DNA from 2 places in the Caminicella sporogenes DSM 14501 genome. Region 1 is predicted to be linked to the other one. Evidence: riboswitches for the same ligand, from Rfam matches in the RefSeq annotation. Region 1 holds a riboswitch; the other holds the start of a gene.

Region 1 (10,740 bases):
TATATACTAAATCTGACCCGAGAGCTTGTTTATTGAAAAAAAAAGCATATGAATTAGCTATAGAAAAAAATGCAGTAGAAGAATTTAATTTATATAAAAATATCGAAGAACTGACTATTGAATTATTTAAAGAAATAAAAGGAGAAAATGTAGTAATCAGTGCCAATGTAGATTTATATTCAGGTTTTGTATACGAAATGCTAAACATCCCTGCTGATCTATATACACCTTTATTTGCTACTTCTAGAATAACAGGTTGGTGTGCTCACAGAATAGAACAAATTGTAAGCGACCCTAAAATTATTAGACCTGCTTACAAAAGTATAAATGAAAAAAAAAGTTATATTCCATTATATAAAAGATTTTAAACGATATATTGACTAAAAAATACTGTCATATAAATATATATGACAGTATTTTTTATTCTTCTTAACTAACCTATTTTTCCAACTGATTTAACATTCTCTGTTTCTTTATACTTAAATTCATCAAAATATTTCTTTGTCTCGTGAATTATAACACCACTTAAACCTATAAGAGCAATTAAATTTGGTATTGCCATTAATCCATTTACTATATCTGCAATTATCCAAATCAAATCTAATTTTAAAAATGCACCTGAAGCTATTAAAATTATAAATATGTATTTATAAGTTCTTATCCCTTTTACTCCAAATAAATATTCTGTACACCTTTCTCCATAATAATTCCATCCAAGTATAGTAGTAAATGCAAAGAAGATTAATCCAATAGTAACTATATACTGTCCAATAATTGGAATAGGAAGTCCACTTTTAAATGCTGCATTTGTCATTTCAGCACCTGCTAGTTCAGATTTCCATGTACCTGTTAATATCAAAACTATTCCTGTCATTGTACACACTATAATTGTATCAAAAAATGTACCTGTCATAGATATTAAACCTTGTCTTACACATGATTTAGTTTTAGCTGCAGCTGCTGCAATTGGTGCACTACCTAAACCTGATTCATTTGAAAATACCCCTCTAGCTACACCACTTCTAATTGCAAGCATCACACTTGCTCCCAAAAATCCACCAGTTGCAGCTGTTGGAGTAAATGCACTCTTTATAACTAACATTACAGTTTCAGGTAATAATTTTATATTAAAAACTAATATAATTATAGCTCCAATTATATAAAATACAGCCATAAATGGAACTATTAATTCCGCTACTCTTGAAATACTCTTTATCCCACCAAGAGTTACTAATGTTACTAGAATAGTCAATATTGAAGCTGAAATAATTATTGGAATATTAAGAGTTATTTCTACTGCTTTTGTTATAGCATTAACTTGTGGAAATGTACCTATTCCAAAAAAAGCTACCCCTATTCCAAATACAGCAAAAAGTTTTGCAAGAAATTTATTATTTAATCCTCTTTCTATGTAATACATCGGTCCTCCAGACATCTGTCCATTGTCATCTACAACCCTATACTTTACAGCTAAAAGTCCCTCCGAATATTTTGTTGCCATACCAAAAAATGCCGCTATCCACATCCAAAACAATGCCCCTGGACCTCCAGCTTTTATCGCCGTAGCAACACCTACTATGTTGCCCGTACCAATAGTAGCTGCTAGGGCTGTACAAAGAGCGGCAAAACTCGATACATCTCCTTCTCCACTACTATCTTCATCTTTCGTAAATAAATACTTTAAAGCTAATGGAAGTTTTACTATCTGTATAAATCCTAATCTTAACGTCAAAAAAATACCTGTTCCGACAAGCAAAATAAGCAGAGGTGGTCCCCATACAAAAGCATCAACTTTTTTAAAAAACATAGTTAACTGCTCCATTTCACACCCTCCATTTTGAAAATTTTATTTATACTTTGAATTGTATTAATTATATAATAACTCTATGTCAAATATTTGTCAATGTTTGTTTTGTTAATATAAAATTTAATTTTATGAATTTATATCTTACTATTAGATATTTCAACATCTTTCAAAGTTGTTCGATGAAATATAAGCTATAAACAATTTCATTTAAACTGTAAATTTTTAAAAAACATTGTTATTTTTTTAACTATTTGACTGTAATTTTATTTTTTATATCAACAAATTTTTTAATAATTAAAATTTCTCTCTATTTTTAAATCATAATTTTTTACCTGCTTAATTCCTATTAACTACAAAAAAATAATTAAAACTCTACTTTGGTTTAAATGCTTTTTTAAAATCAAAAATTTTCGAAATATTTTAAAAAACGAAGCAAATAACTTGTATAAATATCTTAAAAAATACTCCATTTTTTTACTTTGAATTTTTTTACAAAAATACTTGCAAAATTAATCTTATAGATATTTTTTATATCATTTTATAAATGTAAAATAAATATACATCAGCATAATATTTTAAAATTCAACAAAATCAAGACAAGGTAATATTATATATTAGAGGTGATAAAATGACTAACAATAATAGACCTCAAAATTCTTTTAATAAAAAAAATCCCAATTATAATAATAATTTAATTATCACAAATACTAAAAACACAAAAAAGCTTAGAACAAAAAATAATTCTATAAATATGCTCAATAATCCTATAATGCAGCCTTTACTAAAATACTACTTTGAAATGCTTCTCAAAAATCTTATAAAACAACAATTAATACAAATATTTTCCATTAAAGGGTCAAAATATATAGCAAATAATATATTTAAACTTATTAATAAACAACATAAAAACTTTTATAAATAACATACATCACTTTAAAATAAAAACCTATGATAATTCCTTAAAATATAGGAACATCATAGGTTTTAAATATTTCTTACAAACTCTTTTCATGTTCTAAAAGCCATTTTTTGCGCCATAATCCTGCTTCGTATCCCACTAACCTTCCATCACTGCCTACTACTCTATGACAAGGAATAATGATTGCTATTTTATTCTTATTATTAGCATTTCCAACTGCTCTACTTGCATTTTTATTTCCTATTCTTTTAGCTATATCTTTATATGAACAGGTTTTTCCATAAGGTATTTTAATAAGTTCATTCCAAACCTTCTTTTGAAAATCTGTCCCTTTTAATTTTATAGGTAAATTAAACTCCTTTCTTTGTCTATTAAAATATTCTTTCAACTGTCTTTTTGCTTCTTCTAATATAGGACAAAATTTTTCTTTATATTTCTTCTCTTCAACAAAATCCAAACTTATTATTTTCCCTTCATTAGATTGGATTTCAATAAAACCTATAGGAGAATCTAAATAAACTACATTATTCTCATTACCAATCCTTTGCATATAATTACATTCTATACACATGTATTTTATTTTACCCCCAAATAATCTAACTTTTAAATATTATCAATTAAATTCTTTACAATATAACACTTATCAAATTTTATTCTTAAGAATATATTTTTTCTTTTTAACTACTTCTTCTTTTTATAAATTTAATTATATCCTTCTCACCAATAGGTCTACTAATAAAATATCCCTGTATTTTTTCGCAATCATACTCTAATAATTTATCATATTGTTCTTTATATTCAACCCCTTCTGCAATTACATCATATCCCAATCTGTGTGCAGTATGTATAATAGATGCTATTAAATTTTGAATTTTTGTATCTTTAGTTATATAATCAATAAAAATTTTATCTATTTTTATTTCGGAACAAGGAATAAGAATCATATTTTTCATAGAAGAATAACCAGCTCCAAAATCATCTAAAGATATTTTAGTACCAAGTTTCATAATTTCTAATAAATTTTCAACTGTTTTTTCTTCTGTTTTAAATATTTGGGTTTCGGTTATTTCAAATTTAATTTTACTAAATTTTACATTATTATTTTTGACTATATATTTATAATTTTCAAAAAACATTTTGTCTTTAAACTGATTAGGTGAAATATTTATTGCTACTTTTAAATCCAAATTTTTCTTTTCCCACTCTTTAATTTGTCTACATACTTCTTCTATAACCCAAAAGCCCATTTCTCTAATAAAACCAGTTTCTTCTGCAATAGGAATAAATTCTACTGGTGAAACCTCTCCTAATTTTTCATTATTCCATCTTAACAATGCTTCTACTTCTTGTATTTTATTTCCCTTTACACTTAAAATTGGCTGATACAGTATATATAGCTCATTTCTTAAAATTGATTTTTTCAATTCTGTTAGTATATTAGCCTTTCTCATTTTTTCTTTTTCAATTTGATGTTTATAAAATACATATTGCCCCTTTACTTTTTGTTTTGCCTCTTGCATTGCTATCTCAGCTTTTTTTATAGCATCATCAATTTTATCATCTTTTTCTGTTATATAAATACCAATACTTATTGAACATGCAATCTCTATATCTCCAACTATTATTATCTCTTTTAATTTTTGAAAAAGCAATTCAACTTTTTCATAAATATCTTTAAAATTTTCCTTAGGAAAAAGAACTAAAAATTTGTCTGCATTATAACTAAACACTTTTCCTCTATTCCCAACAATTTTAGATAGCCTTCTTACAAATTTTTTTAAAAACTCATCACCTATTTCATAACCATATGTATCATTTATATACTTAAAATCATCAATATCTAAAAATACTACTATAAATTCATTAATATTTTCTGAAAAATTTTCAAATAAATATAACCTATTATATAAACCTGTTAAATAATCAAAATAAGCATCAGTATTTTTTACCAACATTTCCATCCCTTCTCTTTTGCATAATTGTTTCTTCCACTTAATTCAAATAAACTAATAAAAGCCCTTTTTACCGTAAAAAGTAAAAAGGGCCTACTTGGATTTACGGTAACCGGCTGCCATAGTAAAGAAAGTTCTTTACTTTAGGCCCTTGGCTTTGCGTCCTTATCTTTCGATAAGTTTGCCTTTATCAAAATCCGATTTTCTCATTATTAACTTTTTTCAATAATAATACTTCTACATACTAATTTTGTATTATAGCACATCATTAAAAGTTTGTTTGTCGTATTTTGTCATAAAAAATAATTTTTTATAATTTTATTTGTTTTTCACTTAAAATTTAATATTCGTCTATTTTAATTTGAACATATTAAACAATTATTTTGAATAATACTTAGAATTCATTTCCTCACAAATTTTAAATATCTTTTCTAAAGATTCTTTTACTCTTTTACCAGGCCGAACATAAAAATACGTTTTTTCTACTTCTTCATCTATTCCCGGATTTATATAATTAATTGTTTCAAATATTTCTTTTAAAGCCTTTAAATCTTCTTCTGTCAATTCTCCCTTATCTATAATTGTATAAAAATAGTATTTTAATTCACATACATCTTTAAATTTAAAATTCTTGTTTAATAAGTATAAAGTATTCATAATTCTCTCCCAAAGTCCTAATTTTCTATTAGCTTTTCTAAAAATTTCTTCTATATATTCTTTATTTTTTAGCTTTTCTTCATCTGCTGAATATATTTCATTGCTTAAATCGTTAATTACATATGCCAATTCATCATTGCTTTTATCAAAAGTATAAGTTATATATCGGTTAATATTCTTTGCAGGTATAAAAACTAAATTATTTAATATGATAATTAAAATAAATGTAATACTTATTAACATTTTTATAATCGTATTTTTTGACATTTTTGATACCTACCACCTGTTTAAATATTTATTTGTAAAGTTTAATCTTTATTTTTCATTAAATATACATCCTTATCAAACTAATGACTTTTAATCTTTTTCTCTAATTTTTACAAGCTATTATAATAAATCTATGACATGTTACATCAATATAGTCCATTTCTTCAATTAAAAAATCTAGTTCCCTTAATTTAATATAATATTTATCAATACTAAAATCTGATATTTGCCACGAAATTGCTTTCAAATAATATATCACTGCACATATATCATAAAATCGTGTTTTAGTTTTATCTTCCTTCCTCTTTATTATTTTAAAATTATTCTTCTCTAAATTTTTAACTGCTTTATCTAAATCCCACTCTCTATATTCAAATGGCTCAGCATTTAAATACATATTCAATTCTTTATCATTACATCCTCCTACTTGCTGTGTTATAAAATATCCACCTTTTTTTAATATCCTTCTTACTTCTTTTTCTGAATATGATTCATGTCTATTGATTATCAAATCAAATTCTTCGTCATCAAAAGGCATATTATCATCTTCTTTTATCTCATAAACTTTTACTCCTAAAGGTTCAAGACGTTTTTTTGCTATTTCTAAATTAGGTCTATATCCTTCTGTTGCACATGTTTTTTTAGGTAAAGGAATTAATTCTGATAAAAATTCTCCTCCACCTGTTCCCATATCTAATAAAGATTGACTATCTTTCAAATACTTTCTTATTTCATTATAATAATTCCAACTCAATGGAAATTCTCTCATTCTGCCATACTTTTCTAAATATGAAAAGTCCCATCCTTTAAACTCTCTTTCCCATACTTCTAAATATTCACTAATCATATCAGAGCTTTTTTCATTCATTTCTATCCCTCCGTTATTATTTTTTATATTTTACAATAATTCTTTAGCGGAGGTGCTCTTATATTTATATCTTGTTACAATCCATTTAATATTTTAATATTTTCCATTTTTTCCTCCAAATTATTACTTAAAACTACATATTTTTATTACTTCTTCATACTTGCTGCATTTCCTCTAAAAAAGTTTGCACCTATTTAATATAAGTCTAGTAACAATTTAATCTATGTAAGAATAAACTAAATTATGAACATTTTTTGATAGGAGGATATAGATGATATATAGTGATAAAGTAGTAGAAATACAAAATTTATATAAAACATATCATACTATAACCGAAGAGACATTAGCTATAAGCAATTTGTCTCTTTCTGTTTATAAAAACGAAATTGTATCAATCGTTGGTCCAAGTGGCTGCGGTAAATCTACTCTCTTGTCTTTAATTGCAGGACTCATTAAACCATCATCTGGAAAAATATTTATTAATGGTATAGAAGTGAAAAAATGTGATAAAAAAATTGGTTATATGTTTCAAAATGATAATCTTTTTGAATGGAGAAATATAATAAAAAATGTTTTAATTGGTCTGGAAGTGCAAAACAGACTCACAAAAGATAAAATAGCAAAAGCAGAAAAACTTCTAGAAATCTATGGACTAGGAGATTTTAAATATCACTATCCGAATCAGCTTTCCGGCGGAATGAGACAAAGGGTTGCACTTATAAGAACACTCGCTACAGAACCCGAACTATTATTATTAGATGAACCCTTTTCAGCACTAGATTATCAAACTCGTTTAAGAGTAGCAGATGATGTTGGTACTATAATTAAAAAAGAAAAGAAAACTGCCATCTTAGTTACACATGACTTGGCAGAAGCCATTTCTATGTCCGATAGAGTAATCGTTTTGTCCGGCAGACCAGCAAAAATAAAATCTATTCATGAAATAAAATTAACTTTAGATGTTGAAAGAACTCCTCTAACCTCTAGAAAAGCTCCTGAATTTAAAGATTATTTTAATATTATATGGAAGGAGCTGGATATACATGAATGATAATAAAAAATATTCAAAAGAACATATTGAATTTTTGCAAAAAGTTAAAAGAAAAAAGAAAGCTATTTTACTTACTCAAATAGCTATATTAGTTTTATTCTTTTCATTATGGGAAATCGCAGCAAGACTGAAATTAATAGATACTTTTTTAACCAGCTCACCTTCTGAAATGTGGAAGTTGTTTTTAAAATTATTATTTAATGGTTCCCTTTTAAAACATATTGGCATAAGTATATTTGAAACTGTAGTTGGCTTTATTTTAGGAACATTTCTAGGAACTCTTATAGCTATACTTCTTTGGTGGTCAGATTTTATATCCAAAGTTTTAGACCCTTATATGGTTGTACTTAATGCACTGCCTAAAACAGCTTTAGCACCTATAATAATAGTTTGGGTTGGAGCAGGTATATCAGGAATAATAGTTACAGCTCTTATGATTTCTCTAGTTGTAACTATTTTAGGTGTATATAGTGGCTTTAAACAAGTACAGGAAAGTAAAATAAAAATGCTTAAAACTTTTGGAGCTACAAAAATTCAAATACTCCAAAAAGTCATCATTCCAGCTAGTATACCTACAATAATAAATGCTTTAAAAATAAATGTCGGATTATCATGGGTAGGTGTAATCGTCGGAGAGTTTATGGTTTCAAGAGCTGGGATAGGATACTTGATTGTCTACGGAAGTCAAATATTCAGGTTTGATATAGTTATGACTAGCGTTATCATTCTATCAATACTTGCCACTGCTATGTATCAAGGAGTAGTTTATCTAGAAAAAAAACTATTAAATTGGAGACGATAATTAAAAAATCTAAAAAACCTTTAAGGAAAATAAAATATAAATTCCTTAAAGGTTTTATTTCTTAAAAAGAAAGTTTTTTTAATATCTCTTCATATTCATCTATTTTCTTCAAAAATTCTTCTTTAGTAATTTCTACTTCATTGAACAAATCTTCATTTACTAGTAGAGTATTACAATTATCATCTAAAATATCTATTTCATGTTTAATATCTTCTATCTTTTCTTTTATTAATTCTTTTACTAATTGCAATTCCTTACTTGATAATTTCATTTAAAATTCCCTCCATGTATACCCAATATTTTATATTGATAATAAAAATATCGAAGTATAGTTCTATAACGCCAAGCATTTTCAGCTGTAAGATATTTAGTCTCTGTAATTTGTCTAAATAAATTATTATTTACCTGCATCTCATCACACACCTATAAAACTAATTCTCTTTTATAAAAATTATATCATTATTTGTACTTTAATGAAAATTTAACCAAAACCAATAATCATATTCTATACATTTTTTCTATAACATTCTATTTAATAACAAAATTTGAAATTATCAAAAAATTTGTATATTATGGAATTTTTATTCCACGAATAAAATCTTTATGATATAATTATATCTGGAAATTTTATTTGTTAGAAAATTTACAATATACCAATTTATGTATATTCTTAAAATTTTAAAATATTTGATAGATAATCAAAGCTGTTTATTCTAAATCACTAGTGTTCAAAATTTAAATAATTTTATTATTAAATTTTTCACAAACAAGGTGTAATTATATATTTCATGAAACTTTAATAATCTTTATATTACATAAATTTCATACTAAATATGCATAAATATTTTTAACAAATTTCACAGTCAAATCTAATATTATATAAATCAATATATTTTTTAAATCTATTACTGCATATTCTAACTTAAATTCTTTTATCATATTATTTTAGCCACTCTATAATATAAACAGATAATCCTATATTTTCAAATTTTTTCTTAAAATTGAACACTAGTGATTTTAAACAAAATTTAATAAAAATATGGAGGAATTTTTATGTCAAAAAAAAGTAAAGATGTTTTTGTGGTAGGTATGGCTTTATTTGCTATGTTTTTTGGTGCAGGAAATTTAATATTTCCACCAGCTTTAGGTTTAGTTTCAGGTAAAAGTTGGATACAATGTATGATAGGCTTCTTCCTTACAGGAATAGGTATGCCTATATTAGGAATACTTGCTGTTTCTAAAGCAGGAGGAACTATAAATGACCTCGGAAATAAAATTAATCCTATTTTCAGCAAAATACTAGGAACTGTTATAATCTTAGCTATAGGTCCTCTTCTTGCAATACCAAGAACAGGTGCTACTGTTTTTGAAATGGGAGTTAAGCCTATATTTAAAAATTCAAATTCAATAATTTTCTCAATAATATATTTTGGAATAACTCTCTTTTTCGTTATCAAACCGTCTGGTATTGTAGATAAAATAGGAAAATTTCTCACACCAATACTTCTTTTAATTGTTTCGGCAATAATGATTAAAGGTATTATTTCTCCAATTGGAACTCCAATTACTACAAACATTGAAAAACCATTTTCAACAGGATTTGTCGAAGGATACCAAACAATGGACGCTCTTGCATCAATAGTTTTTGGTGGAATAATTATGCTTTCACTTGCTGAAAAAGGTTATAATAGTAAAAAAGAACAAATTAATCTTACTATGAAAGCAGGTTTAATTGCTGGTATAGGTCTTGCTTTTGTATATGGTGGTCTTTTATATATAGGAGCAACATCAAGCAGTATATTCCCTACTAATATTCATAAAACTAATCTAATTATAGGTATAACTGAAAAAATACTTGGTAGTTTTGGAAAATATGGAATTGGACTTGCTGTATCTGTTGCATGTCTTACAACATCTATAGGTTTAACTGCTACAGTTGGAAATTATTTCAATAATTTAACTAATGGTAAATTATCATACAAAATCATTGTAATTGCAACTACTATATTTAGTGCTATCTTTGCAAATATAGGTGTTGAACAAATAATAAAATTTGCTGTACCGCTATTAGTAACTGTCTATCCAATTGCTATAGTTCTCATAATAATGAGTTTATTTGATAACTTTATTAAAAACAAAGGAGCTTATTCAGGAGCTGTTTTTGGAGCACTATTTGTAAGTCTCATTGATGGTTTTTCTGCTATAGGAATTAATACTTCTTTTATTGGAAAATTTATGAATACGCTCCCTCTTTCAAAAGCAGGATTTGCATGGATTCTTCCAGCAATAATAGGTTCTCTTATCAGTTCTAAACTTATAATAAATAAAAATAGACATAATTCTATATAAAACCATATTAAAGAAAGGACATTTAAATGAATTTCTTTACATTAAAAGAATCATTAGGCCCAAGATTT
Region 2 (10,740 bases), on a different contig from region 1:
GGTTTAAAAAAATAATGGCTGATAAAAAACCTTATGTTAGTAGGTCGTATTATTCACTAACTGGAAATATAGCTGTTACTTCTGTGTTTGTTCCCATATATAATGATGGCAATTTAGTGGGAGTAATAGGTTCAGATGTAAAACTTGATTCACTTCAAGAAATAGTTGAAAAATATAGTGATGGAAAAGGTAAGTACATATATATTTTGGATGGAGAAGGTGTAGTTATTGCACATCCAGATAAAAAGCAAGTATCAGAATTATATAACTATAAAACACTGAAAAAAAGTGTTTTAGTAAAGGATAGTAATGGGAATGTATTAAAAGATGAAAAAGGAAATCAAAAAAAGAGGTTGCAAGATATAAATGTTCCTGAAAAATTGAAAGAGATAACACAAAAAGCATTAAATGGAGAATCAGGTGTAGTTGAATATGTAGATAACGATGGAGAAAAAGTAATAAGTGCATATAAACCTATTAATTTACCGGGAAATTCTGATTGTTGGGCAGTAATAACTGTTCATAAAAAATCAGCAGCTATGTCTTTTGTTACTGATGTGTTAAAGAATAATATACTCATGACTGTATTTTTTATAATAATAGCTTTAATAGTTGCTTATTTTGTATCTAAGAGTATAACAAAACCAATTGCTTATATGGTAGCTTTAATGAGTAAAGCAGCTCAAGGAGATTTAACAGTGAGAAGTAATTATAAATCTTCTAATGAGCTGGGCAAACTAAGTGAGAGTTTTAACAAGATGATAAAAGATTTTACATATCTTGTGAAGCAAATACAGAATACATCTGAGGAAGTTTCATCAACATCTAATATACTTACAACTACTACACAGCAGACTAATGCTTCAATTGAAGAAGTTGCAAAGTCTGTATCTGAAGTTGCTGAAGGTGCAAGTGAACAAGCAAAAGATGCAGAAACAGGTGCTATTGCAGTTCAAAAGTTATCAAAAGAATTAGAAACTATGGCTGATTATATTAATGAAAGTGAAGAAATGTCAAACTATATTGATAGTACAAATCAAAGAGGTTTTGAAGCCATTAAAATATTAGAAGAAAAAAATAAAGACAACAATGAAGTTATGAAGCAAATTGTACAAGTTGTAAATAATTTAAGTGAAAAGGCAAATGTAATAGGAAATATTGCTGATACGATAACTGCTATATCAGAGCAGACAAACCTTTTAGCACTTAATGCAGCTATTGAAGCAGCAAGAGCAGGAGAAGCTGGAAAAGGATTTGCTGTAGTTGCTGATGAAGTAAGAAAACTTGCAGAAAGTACAGCAAAATCAAGTAATGATGTAAAAGATATTATCAGTACAATACAAAATGATGTAGAATTAGCTAAGGAAACTATGAAAATATCAATTGCAACAGTAAATGAACAAAATAAGGCTATGGATTATACAAAGCAATCTTTTAATGATATAAGTGATAGTATACAAAAAATTGTTGATAAAATTAGGAGTATAAATAATTCATTAAAAGATGTAATGGAAAGTAGAGATAGAGTTGTGGCAGTTATACAAAATGTATCTGCGGTATCAGAGGAAACTGCTGCAGCTTCTCAGGAAGTTTCAGCTGCAACTGAAGAACAAAGTGCAGCTATGGACCAAGTAAGTTCTCTAGCTGAAAAATTAAATGAAATGGCAAAAAAATTGGAAGAAGCTATTAAAGCTTTTAAATTAAACTAATAAAAGTATATTATTAAAAAAGCGGCTTTTGAGCCGCTTTTAATATTTGGAGTTAATTATTAAAGATAAAAAATTTAAAACATAGTGTCGAAAACGATTTTTAAAATGTAGAAAATAAGGGTAGAAATGTAATATCTGGAACAAAAAAATATAAGAAAAATAAAGTGGGGATGATTATATGGGTTTTGACAAGTATTTTGAACCTTTAAAATTAGATAATATTGACAAAAGCTTAGAATTTGAATTAAGAAATTTTTTAATAGAGAAAAATATAAGTTATTGTTTATTTTTTTCAATTATTAATAATATGGCAGTTAGAATAATAAATATAAAGAAGGATGAAAAGGAAGAAATACAGTATAATTTTTCTGAATTTTTAAATTTAGATATACAGAGAGAAAATGGTATATATAAACTGATTACAGAAAAAAAATCGATAATAAATTTTCAAAATTCAAATATAAAAACGTATGTAAAAGGTTTAAAATATGAAATATATATTCCTATAACATTTAAGGATGAAATAGTTGGGTGTATATATTTAGGAGCAAATGAAGGTGACAATTTAAGTTTAAATTCAGATATTATGGAGATATATGAAATTATAAAAAGACATATGTTTTATATTATGAATATAAAAGCAGAAAAAATACTTTATAAAGTATTAATAGAAAATATAATACTGATTAATAAAATATTTGAAGAAAAGACTCCATTTATGACTAGACATTCATATAATGTAGCAGCATGGGCAATTCAAATAGCAAGAGAACTTAACTATTCTGATGAGAGATTAACAGAAATATATTTAGCAGCACTTATGCATGATATAGGTAAAATTTATATAGATAGTGAAATAGTCAATAAAGGAGATGACTTAAATGAAGAAGAATATGAAGAGGCTAAGAAACATGTTGAGATTGGATACAATATTGCAAAAGATATATTAATAACATTTAATGCTCAAATACCTATATGGATTTTACAGCATCATGAAAGATGGAATGGTACAGGATACCCAAATAAATTAAAGGGTGAAGAAATAACAGAGGAAGCTAGAATATTAAAAGTAGCTAATTTTCTTGATAAAATAATATCTAAGTCAAATTATAAAAATGAAAAAGGTATAAAAGATATTTTAGAAAAAATTAAAAGCTATCGAGGAAAAGATTTTGATCCCGATATAGCTGATATAGCAATTAATATTTTGAGGAGAAAATTAAATTTTGAAATAAAAGATGAATTAATTTTACCTGCAAATTTGATATTAAAAACTAGACAGGGATTAACTAGTTTTAATGGATATATTACATCTATAAATAGAGAATTGATTTTTAAATTGGCAGATATACATTCAATAAAATTTGAAGATGTAGAAAGTATTTATATAGCCGTAGAAAATCTTAATGTGATTTATGAATTTAAGGTATCAGTAAGAAAGGTAGATACTAATAAACTTGCTGTTGAAATAATATCTTTAAAAGATGCTGAAGAAACATTTAGTTTATTATGGTTATTAAGTGGAGTTATTATAGATATAAATACTAAAAATTCAAAGGAAATTACTATAAGTAAAATATCTGGAAGAAATCTGACTTTTAGTTTAAATAGTGGTGATAAACTAGAAAAAGACAAGTTGTTTATTGTTGTCGTAATATTTGAAGATGGAACTAAAATACCTTTATCAGGAAAAATAGTTAATCAAATAAAAATTAATAATGTAGTGCATTATGAATTTGAGTTTGTAGGTATAAAGGAAAGTTATAGAGATGAAATTTTTAGACAAATTTTCAGAAAGCAAATAAGTATAAGAAAAACATTAATGGATTATTAAACTAAAATGATGAAAACTCATTTAAAATTTGATATAATGAAATTTGACAAAAAAGTTATTAATGTTTAAAAGTATTTTTTATAAATGGCAAACCTGTCGAAAGGCAGGGACGCAAAGCCAAGGGCCTAAGGTGTTTTGCTATGGCAGCCGGTCGCTGAGAGTTACCTTAGACCCTTTTTCAATGAGGATTTACTGATTGGAAAGGGGTTTTTTTATTGTGCTAAAAATTTAAATATTAAAAAAATAAAAGGTATTTAGGTAAAATAAACAAGGCAGTTGTAAATTAATGATTTAAGAGAGTTTAAAAATTTGGAATTAAAAGTACAAAAACTGATTACACAAGGGAGGGAATAAAGATGAAGGAAAAGATTATAAGTAAAAAGGAAAACAAAGTAAAAAAAAGCAGTAATATTTTAAAAAATATAAAAATAACATCCTTATTACTTATAATTTTAATTCTTACGGGGGCATCTATAGGTTATATATCTTACTTATCTCTTAACAATATGGAGATTTTAAGTAATGATATGAATTCTCTTTACAAAAAAAATATGCTTACGTCTTTGGAAATAAAATATCTTGAAACAGAATTTTATGTAGTTAGACTTAATATGAATAAAATGCTTTATTCAAAAAAATATGATAAAGATTTAGCAGATATTATAGAAAACCAAAAATCTAATTTAGTTCAAATTTTTAATAAATATAAAGGTTATAATTTGACAAAAAAAGAAAGAGAATTATTTGATAAAATAGAGAGTAATTATAAAACATATTTAAGTGAGGCAGATAAATTATTAAATAAACTAAAGCGTGGGCTTACTATAAGTGAAGAAGAAATTGTAAAGATAAATGATTGTTCTTTAAAGACTCAGAAAAATATTAATGAACTTGTATCTTTAAATGCTACTATAGCTGAAAAAGTTGTTGATAAGGCTAATGGATTGTATAAAAGAGCAAGAAAATTATTTATGATTTTATCAATAGGTATAATGATTTTTTTAGTAAGTGTTACTTTTATTATATTAAGGCTCTTAAAAAATTCAATGAGTCAAATAAATGATGTACTTACAAAACTTTCAAATTATGATTTTACAGTTTCATTAAAAGAAAATGGGAAAAATGAATTTGCTCAAATGAATCGTTCTTTAGCAGTAGTTGTTGAAAATATAAAAAGGGTTTTAGCAGATGTAAAGGGAAATTCAGAAAAAGTGGCAGGTCAGTCTCAAAATCTTGCTGCTGTATCGGAGGAGATGTCTGCTTCATCTCAGGAACTTTCTTCTACTATGCAGCAGGTAGCTGAAGGTGCTACAAATCAGGCACAAGATTTGATGGATATTGTAAATTCTCTATCAGACCTTACGAATAATATTGAAAATGTATATAAAGAGCTTCAAAATGTGAAAGATGAAACTGAAAATGCAGAAAATAAAGCTAATATCGGTAAAAAGGAAATGGACAGATTGATTAAGTCTATTGAAGATATAAGAAAAGCATTTGAAGTTGTTATTAAAAAAGTAGAAACTCTTACAAATTCTGTAAAAGAAATAAGTGTTATTTCAGAAATAATATCAGGTATATCAGATCAGACAAATTTATTAGCACTTAATGCTTCTATAGAAGCAGCAAGGGCAGGAGAACATGGTAGAGGATTTGTTATAGTAGCTGAAGAAATACGAAAATTAGCAGAGGAATCGAGAAAGTCTACAGAAAAAATTGTAAATTTAGTAAATTCTATTACTGAAGATACTGATGAAGTTATTTATACTTCTAAAAATGTAAAAGAGTCTGTTAATGAACAGGCAAATTCTGTTGAAAATACTGTAAAATCTTTTGGAGATATATTGATATCTATTGAAAATATTGCACCACTTATGAAAAAAACATATGAAGCTATGGATAAAATTGTAAAATCAAAAGATATGGTTATGGAGAGAGTTAGAAAGGTAAATGATGTGACAGAAGAAAATTCTGCAGCTACGGAGGAGGTAGCAGCAGCTTCTGAAGAACTTACTGCTTCATCAGAGGAAGTGGCAGCAACAGCACAAGATTTAAGTCAGGTTGCTATGGATTTGATGGAAACTGTAAATCGATTCAAAATATAAAAATTTTAGGCAGTATCTTTATAAGGATACTGCCTAAAAAAATATTTTAAAAGGAGATAAAAAAATGGATAGAAAAGTATCTAAAAATAATATATTAAATGAAGTAGTAAAGTGTATTTCGCATTTTTATATGGAAAAAGATAAAGAAAAATTTCCTGCGGAAATTTTTGTATATAATGAACGAGATAAATTAATATTAATCATTTTAGATGGAAAAAATAATATAGATTTTAATTTTGAAAAAAAGCCCATAGAAGATACAGTTACTGCAATAGTAGAAAAAGATTTACTTACTGGCGTATATAATAAATATTATTTCAAAGAAAAATTGGTTCAAATAATTTGTGATGCAGAGAAAAAAAAGAAAAGTATAGCACTTTTTTTTATTGATTTTGATAAATTTAAAGAAATTAATGATACTATGGGACATGAGATAGGAGATTTAATTATAAAAGAAACAGCTAGTCGTTTAAAAAGTACGCTTCCAAGTAAATGTATTTTAGGTCGTTATGGTGGAGATGAATTTATAGTACTTGCATATCCTTTACTAGATAAAGAAGAAGCGTATTACATAGGAAAGAAAATAATAGAAGCTTTTGAAAGTCCTTGTATAGTAGAAGGATATAATATATATCTTACAGTTAGTGTGGGTATTGCAATATATCCAGAACATGGAGAAAATAAATCTCAGCTTTTGAAAAATGCAGATATTGCAATGTATTATGCAAAAGAAGAAAAAGACAGAGAAAATAAAATAAAATTTTTTACCGAGGAAATGGAAAAGAAGGTTGCAGAAAAGTTTCAAATTCAAAATCAAATGAAAGATGCTATAAAAAATGGAGAAATACAAATTTATTATCAGCCGATTATAAGTATGGAAAGTGGGAAATTAGAAAGTGCGGAAGCTTTAGCAAGGTGGAATAGTAAAACATTAGGATGGATATTACCAGAAAAATTTATTTCTATTGCAGAAGAAACAGGACAAATGAATTATTTTGGAGAGTATCTTTTAAAGAGGATATGTCAAGATATAAAAAGATGGGAAAGTTTAGGTCTTAATATTGTACCTATAGCAGTAAATATATCTGTAAAGCAGTTGGAAAATAAAAAGTTTGGTGATATGGTAAAAAAAATAATAAAAAGATATAAAATTGATACAAAGTATATAGAATTTGAAATAACAGAAAGTGTTTCGACAGGAGATATAAATATAATACAAAAAAATATTAATAAGTTAAAGGAAATAGGGATTAAAATATCTATGGATGATTTTGGTACAGGGTATTCTTCTCTAGAAATGCTTTTAAATTTGCATGTTGATAAAATAAAAATTGATAAAGTATTTATAGAACGTATAGGAAAAGAGCGAGATGAAAAAATAATTATGACTATTATTCAAATGGCTAGAGCATTAGGTATGAAAGTGGTTGCTGAAGGTGTGGAAACGAAGCAGCAGTTAGATTTTTTAAGAAATTTAAACTGCGAATTGGGACAGGGATATTTTTGGGCAAAGCCTATGAATAGTAGTGATTTTAAAAAATATTTGATAAAAAATTTTAATAATTATGAAACAAAAGGATAAAGCGGCTTTTAAGTCGCTTTTTTTAATATATGTTTAATTTAGTTGGATTGTATTCTTTGATTTTATCAATAACTATATTTTTTACATTGTCATCTACTTCTTTAATAATTAAAGTTATTTCTCCACAGAAATTTTTTTCATCGTATTTTCTGATTATATTGCTAATTAAGAGTCCAATAATAGCTCCTACAGTAGCACCATAAAATATTATGGCACATATACCTATAAAGGCTAAAGTTGAAATATGAAGTAAGCTGATATTTATGAGTACTGCAGTTAAAGATGATAAACCACCTATTATTGCTCCAAATATGATACCTTTTTTAGTATCGTCTAATTTTAATTTTGCAATTTCTCTTGTGCGTTTAATTAAAACACTTGATATATAAGTTTCATCTGCTGTAGAGGTTTGAGCTTTATTTATTACTAAAATATGACCTTTTACTTTTGGAATTTTCTTTAAAATTTTTATGAGCTTTTTAACATCAAGTATATTTGAAAAAGTAGCTATTATGTTAAACATATAGAGCACCTCCTTTTTACTCAATTATTATAGTAAAGAAAATTTTAATAAAAATTCTATATAATATATTTACCCAAAAAAAGATAAAATTAAAAGGTATTTTCAGAAAATTCAAAATAAGATTTGACTGATTTTTTAACATAAATAAAAAAGATTTTGAAAATTTAACTTTACAAGAGAATATTTATAATATTAAAATATTAAAAACATATACTTAAGTTTATAAAAAGAAAGGTGAAATTATGGAAAATATAAGAATAAAAGATGGACATTTTATATTTGGAGGATGTGATGTAGTAGAGCTTGTTAGAAGGTATGGAACGCCTTTGTATGTTATTTCAGAAGAAGTAATTAAAAGAAAATGCAGTGAGATTAGAGAAAAATTTTTATGTAAATATAAAAATACAAGGGCTGCATATGCTAGTAAAGCTTTTTTAAATCCAGCTATGTGTAAAATTATTGAAAGAGAAGGACTTGATTTAGATGTAGTTTCAGGTGGAGAACTTTATACTGCGATAAGAGCTGAGTTTCCAATGGAAAAAGTATTTTTTCATGGAAATAATAAAACAATTGATGAATTAAAAATGGCAATAAAAAATGATGTGGGGAGAATAGTAGTAGATAATTTATATGAAATAGAATTAATTGATAAAATATCTAAGGAATATGGGAAAAAAGCGAGATTGCTTTATAGAATTACTCCGGGTGTAGAAAGCAAAACTCACAGGTATATATCTACAGGACAAGTAGATTCTAAATTTGGTATACCTCTTGCTGGAAATATTATATTTGAAGCTGTTGAAAAAGGTATTAAGTGTGAAAATGTAAATCTTTTAGGGTTTCATTTTCATGTAGGTTCTCAATTGTTTGATAATAGGTCATATTTGAATGCTGTAGATGTAGTTACTAGGCTTATGAAAGATGTAAAGGAGAGATATGGATTTATTACAAAGGAATTAAATACTGGTGGAGGATATGGAATATATTATTTTAAAGGAGATAAACCCAAGCCTATTGATTACTTTATAGATGCTATTATGGATAAAATTTACAAAAGATGTAGTGAATTTGGTTTGGAAATACCGACAGTTGTTATTGAGCCGGGAAGGTGGATTATAGGAGAAGCTGGAATTACTCTTTATACAATAGGTTTTATAAAAGAAATACCCGGAGTTAGAACTTATGTTTCTATAGATGGAGGAATGACAGATAATCCAAGACCGGCACTATACGGGGCAAAATATGAAGCTTTGATAGCAAATAAAGTAGATAGTGAAAAAAATAAGTTAGTAACAATAGCAGGCAAATGCTGCGAATCAGGAGATATTTTGATATGGAATTTAAGAGTTCCTAAAGTTGCTTCAGGTGATATTTTGGCAGTTTTAAATACAGGAGCTTATAACTATTCTATGGCAAATAATTATAATAAGACTCCTAGACCGGCAGTCGTACTTGTAAATGAAGGAAAATCAGAGATTATTGTAGAAAGGGAAACATATGATGATTTATTAATGAGATGTAGAGTACCTGAATATTTGAAGTAGTTTTAGTATATTTGATTTATTGTTTTTTTATATATGTCAAAATCGTATTTTGAAAATAGAATAAATCTTATTTCTTCAAAGTTTAATTTATCCAGCATTTCTTTTACGGCATTTAAGGCAACTATACAAGCTTTTTCTTTTGGATAGCCATAAACTCCTGTACTTATAGAAGGAAAGGCTATAGTTTTTATGTTGTATTTATGAGCAAGTTTAAGACTATTTTTGTAAGCATTTGCTAAGAGTTTTGGTTCGTTATTATTTCCACCTTTCCAAACAGGTCCTACAGTGTGAATGACATATTTGGCTTTTAAATTTCCACCTGTAGTTATTACTGCTTCACCTGTAGGACATTTACCCTGCCTTTTTCTTATTTCTTTACATTCCTCTAATATTTTGGGTCCACCTGCTTTATGTATAGCACCGTCAACTCCACCACCGCCAAGCAGAGAAGAATTTGCAGCATTTACTATAGCTTCAGTATCTTCTTTAGTAATGTCTCCTAAAATTAATTTAATCTTTGTACCTTTATAAGTAAGTTCCATAAATAACCACCTCAAATTAAATATAACACAGTAATGAAAATATAACTAGTGTTAATTGATATATTTTTTTGAAAAAATTATTACTATTTCATTAGGCTGTTTAGTATAAATCGTATAGAATATTTAAATATTTTTTCTTAGTGTTTTCAATATCTTTTAGATGAGCTTCTTTTATTTTATACCAACCTCTTTGCTTCATTGCATTTAGTATATTGTATTGGCAAATTTGAACATTGTTTAAACATTGGTTTAGAGTTTTTCTAAGTTTACAGCAGGTAGATTCTGTTATACCTATGCTGTATGCAGAGGTAATTTGCTTTTCAGATATAAAAAGGTCGCTTAAAATTTCCCGTTCGGATAAGAAAATTTCATGATAAATGAGGTTTGACATAATTTAACCTCCTTGAAATTTTATGAATTAATTTTATAAAAATTCAAATACTATTTATATGAATTTAGGTAATCAAGCAGCATTTTAAAATTTTTTTTATGTATTTTTGCTGCTTTATGACAAAGGTTTTTAAGTTGTATATCTTCACAAAGATTGGCATATTGATTGTATTTTTTATTCATCATGGATTCATAAAGCAGTTGATTTTCTAGTACTTTTAGATTTGATTCATCAAATATTTGATGCATATTAGTATCCTCCCCTGATAAATTATATATTTAGTATTTGAAACCATAATGATTTATATAGCTTGTAAATTATGATGGGGATTAATATTATTAGTAAAGTTGGATATTTTAACTACTATTTAAAATAGAAGGAGGTGTATTGTGAATATGAAGTTTATTGGAAATTTAATAGAAAAGTTTAAAAATATTACAAACAGTAGTAATTTAAAAAACAATATAAATAGGAATAATAATTTGATTAATTTAAGAGATACTAATGTAT

What was found. Region 1 has a riboswitch for cyclic di-GMP ahead of BUA90_RS05405 (putative bifunctional diguanylate cyclase/phosphodiesterase). Riboswitches for the same ligand answer to the same signal wherever they lie in the genome.
Region 2: it holds a riboswitch for cyclic di-GMP, as region 1 does, so the genes downstream of both, BUA90_RS09235 (methyl-accepting chemotaxis protein) here and BUA90_RS05405 (putative bifunctional diguanylate cyclase/phosphodiesterase) in region 1, are expected to answer to the same signal.

What each region holds. Positions count from the first base shown of each region.
Region 1 is NZ_FRAJ01000007.1:121,586-132,325, reverse strand. Features, by position in the region: gene BUA90_RS05425 (citrate/2-methylcitrate synthase) at 1-368, shown strand, start outside; gene BUA90_RS05420 (alanine/glycine:cation symporter family protein) at 434-1,822, opposite strand; gene BUA90_RS05410 (methylated-DNA--[protein]-cysteine S-methyltransferase) at 2,803-3,297, opposite strand; gene BUA90_RS05405 (putative bifunctional diguanylate cyclase/phosphodiesterase) at 3,404-4,681, opposite strand; cyclic di-GMP riboswitch class I at 4,783-4,874, opposite strand; gene BUA90_RS05400 (radical SAM protein) at 5,057-5,602, opposite strand; gene BUA90_RS05395 (class I SAM-dependent methyltransferase) at 5,706-6,470, opposite strand; gene BUA90_RS05390 (ABC transporter ATP-binding protein) at 6,742-7,521, shown strand; gene BUA90_RS05385 (ABC transporter permease) at 7,514-8,323, shown strand; gene BUA90_RS05380 (hypothetical protein) at 8,385-8,594, opposite strand; gene BUA90_RS12255 (DUF2397 family protein) at 8,591-8,734, opposite strand; gene brnQ (branched-chain amino acid transport system II carrier protein) at 9,377-10,672, shown strand; gene BUA90_RS05370 (hypothetical protein) at 10,699-10,740, shown strand, end outside.
Region 2 is NZ_FRAJ01000015.1:61,600-72,339, reverse strand. Features, by position in the region: gene BUA90_RS09245 (methyl-accepting chemotaxis protein) at 1-1,709, shown strand, start outside; gene BUA90_RS09240 (HD domain-containing phosphohydrolase) at 1,888-3,543, shown strand; cyclic di-GMP riboswitch class I at 3,620-3,702, shown strand; gene BUA90_RS09235 (methyl-accepting chemotaxis protein) at 3,900-5,648, shown strand; gene BUA90_RS09230 (putative bifunctional diguanylate cyclase/phosphodiesterase) at 5,713-7,230, shown strand; gene BUA90_RS09225 (hypothetical protein) at 7,253-7,753, opposite strand; gene lysA (diaminopimelate decarboxylase) at 7,996-9,297, shown strand; gene BUA90_RS09215 (O-acetyl-ADP-ribose deacetylase) at 9,300-9,839, opposite strand; gene BUA90_RS09210 (spore coat protein) at 9,940-10,230, opposite strand; gene BUA90_RS09205 (hypothetical protein) at 10,281-10,478, opposite strand; gene BUA90_RS12415 (hypothetical protein) at 10,620-10,740, shown strand, end outside.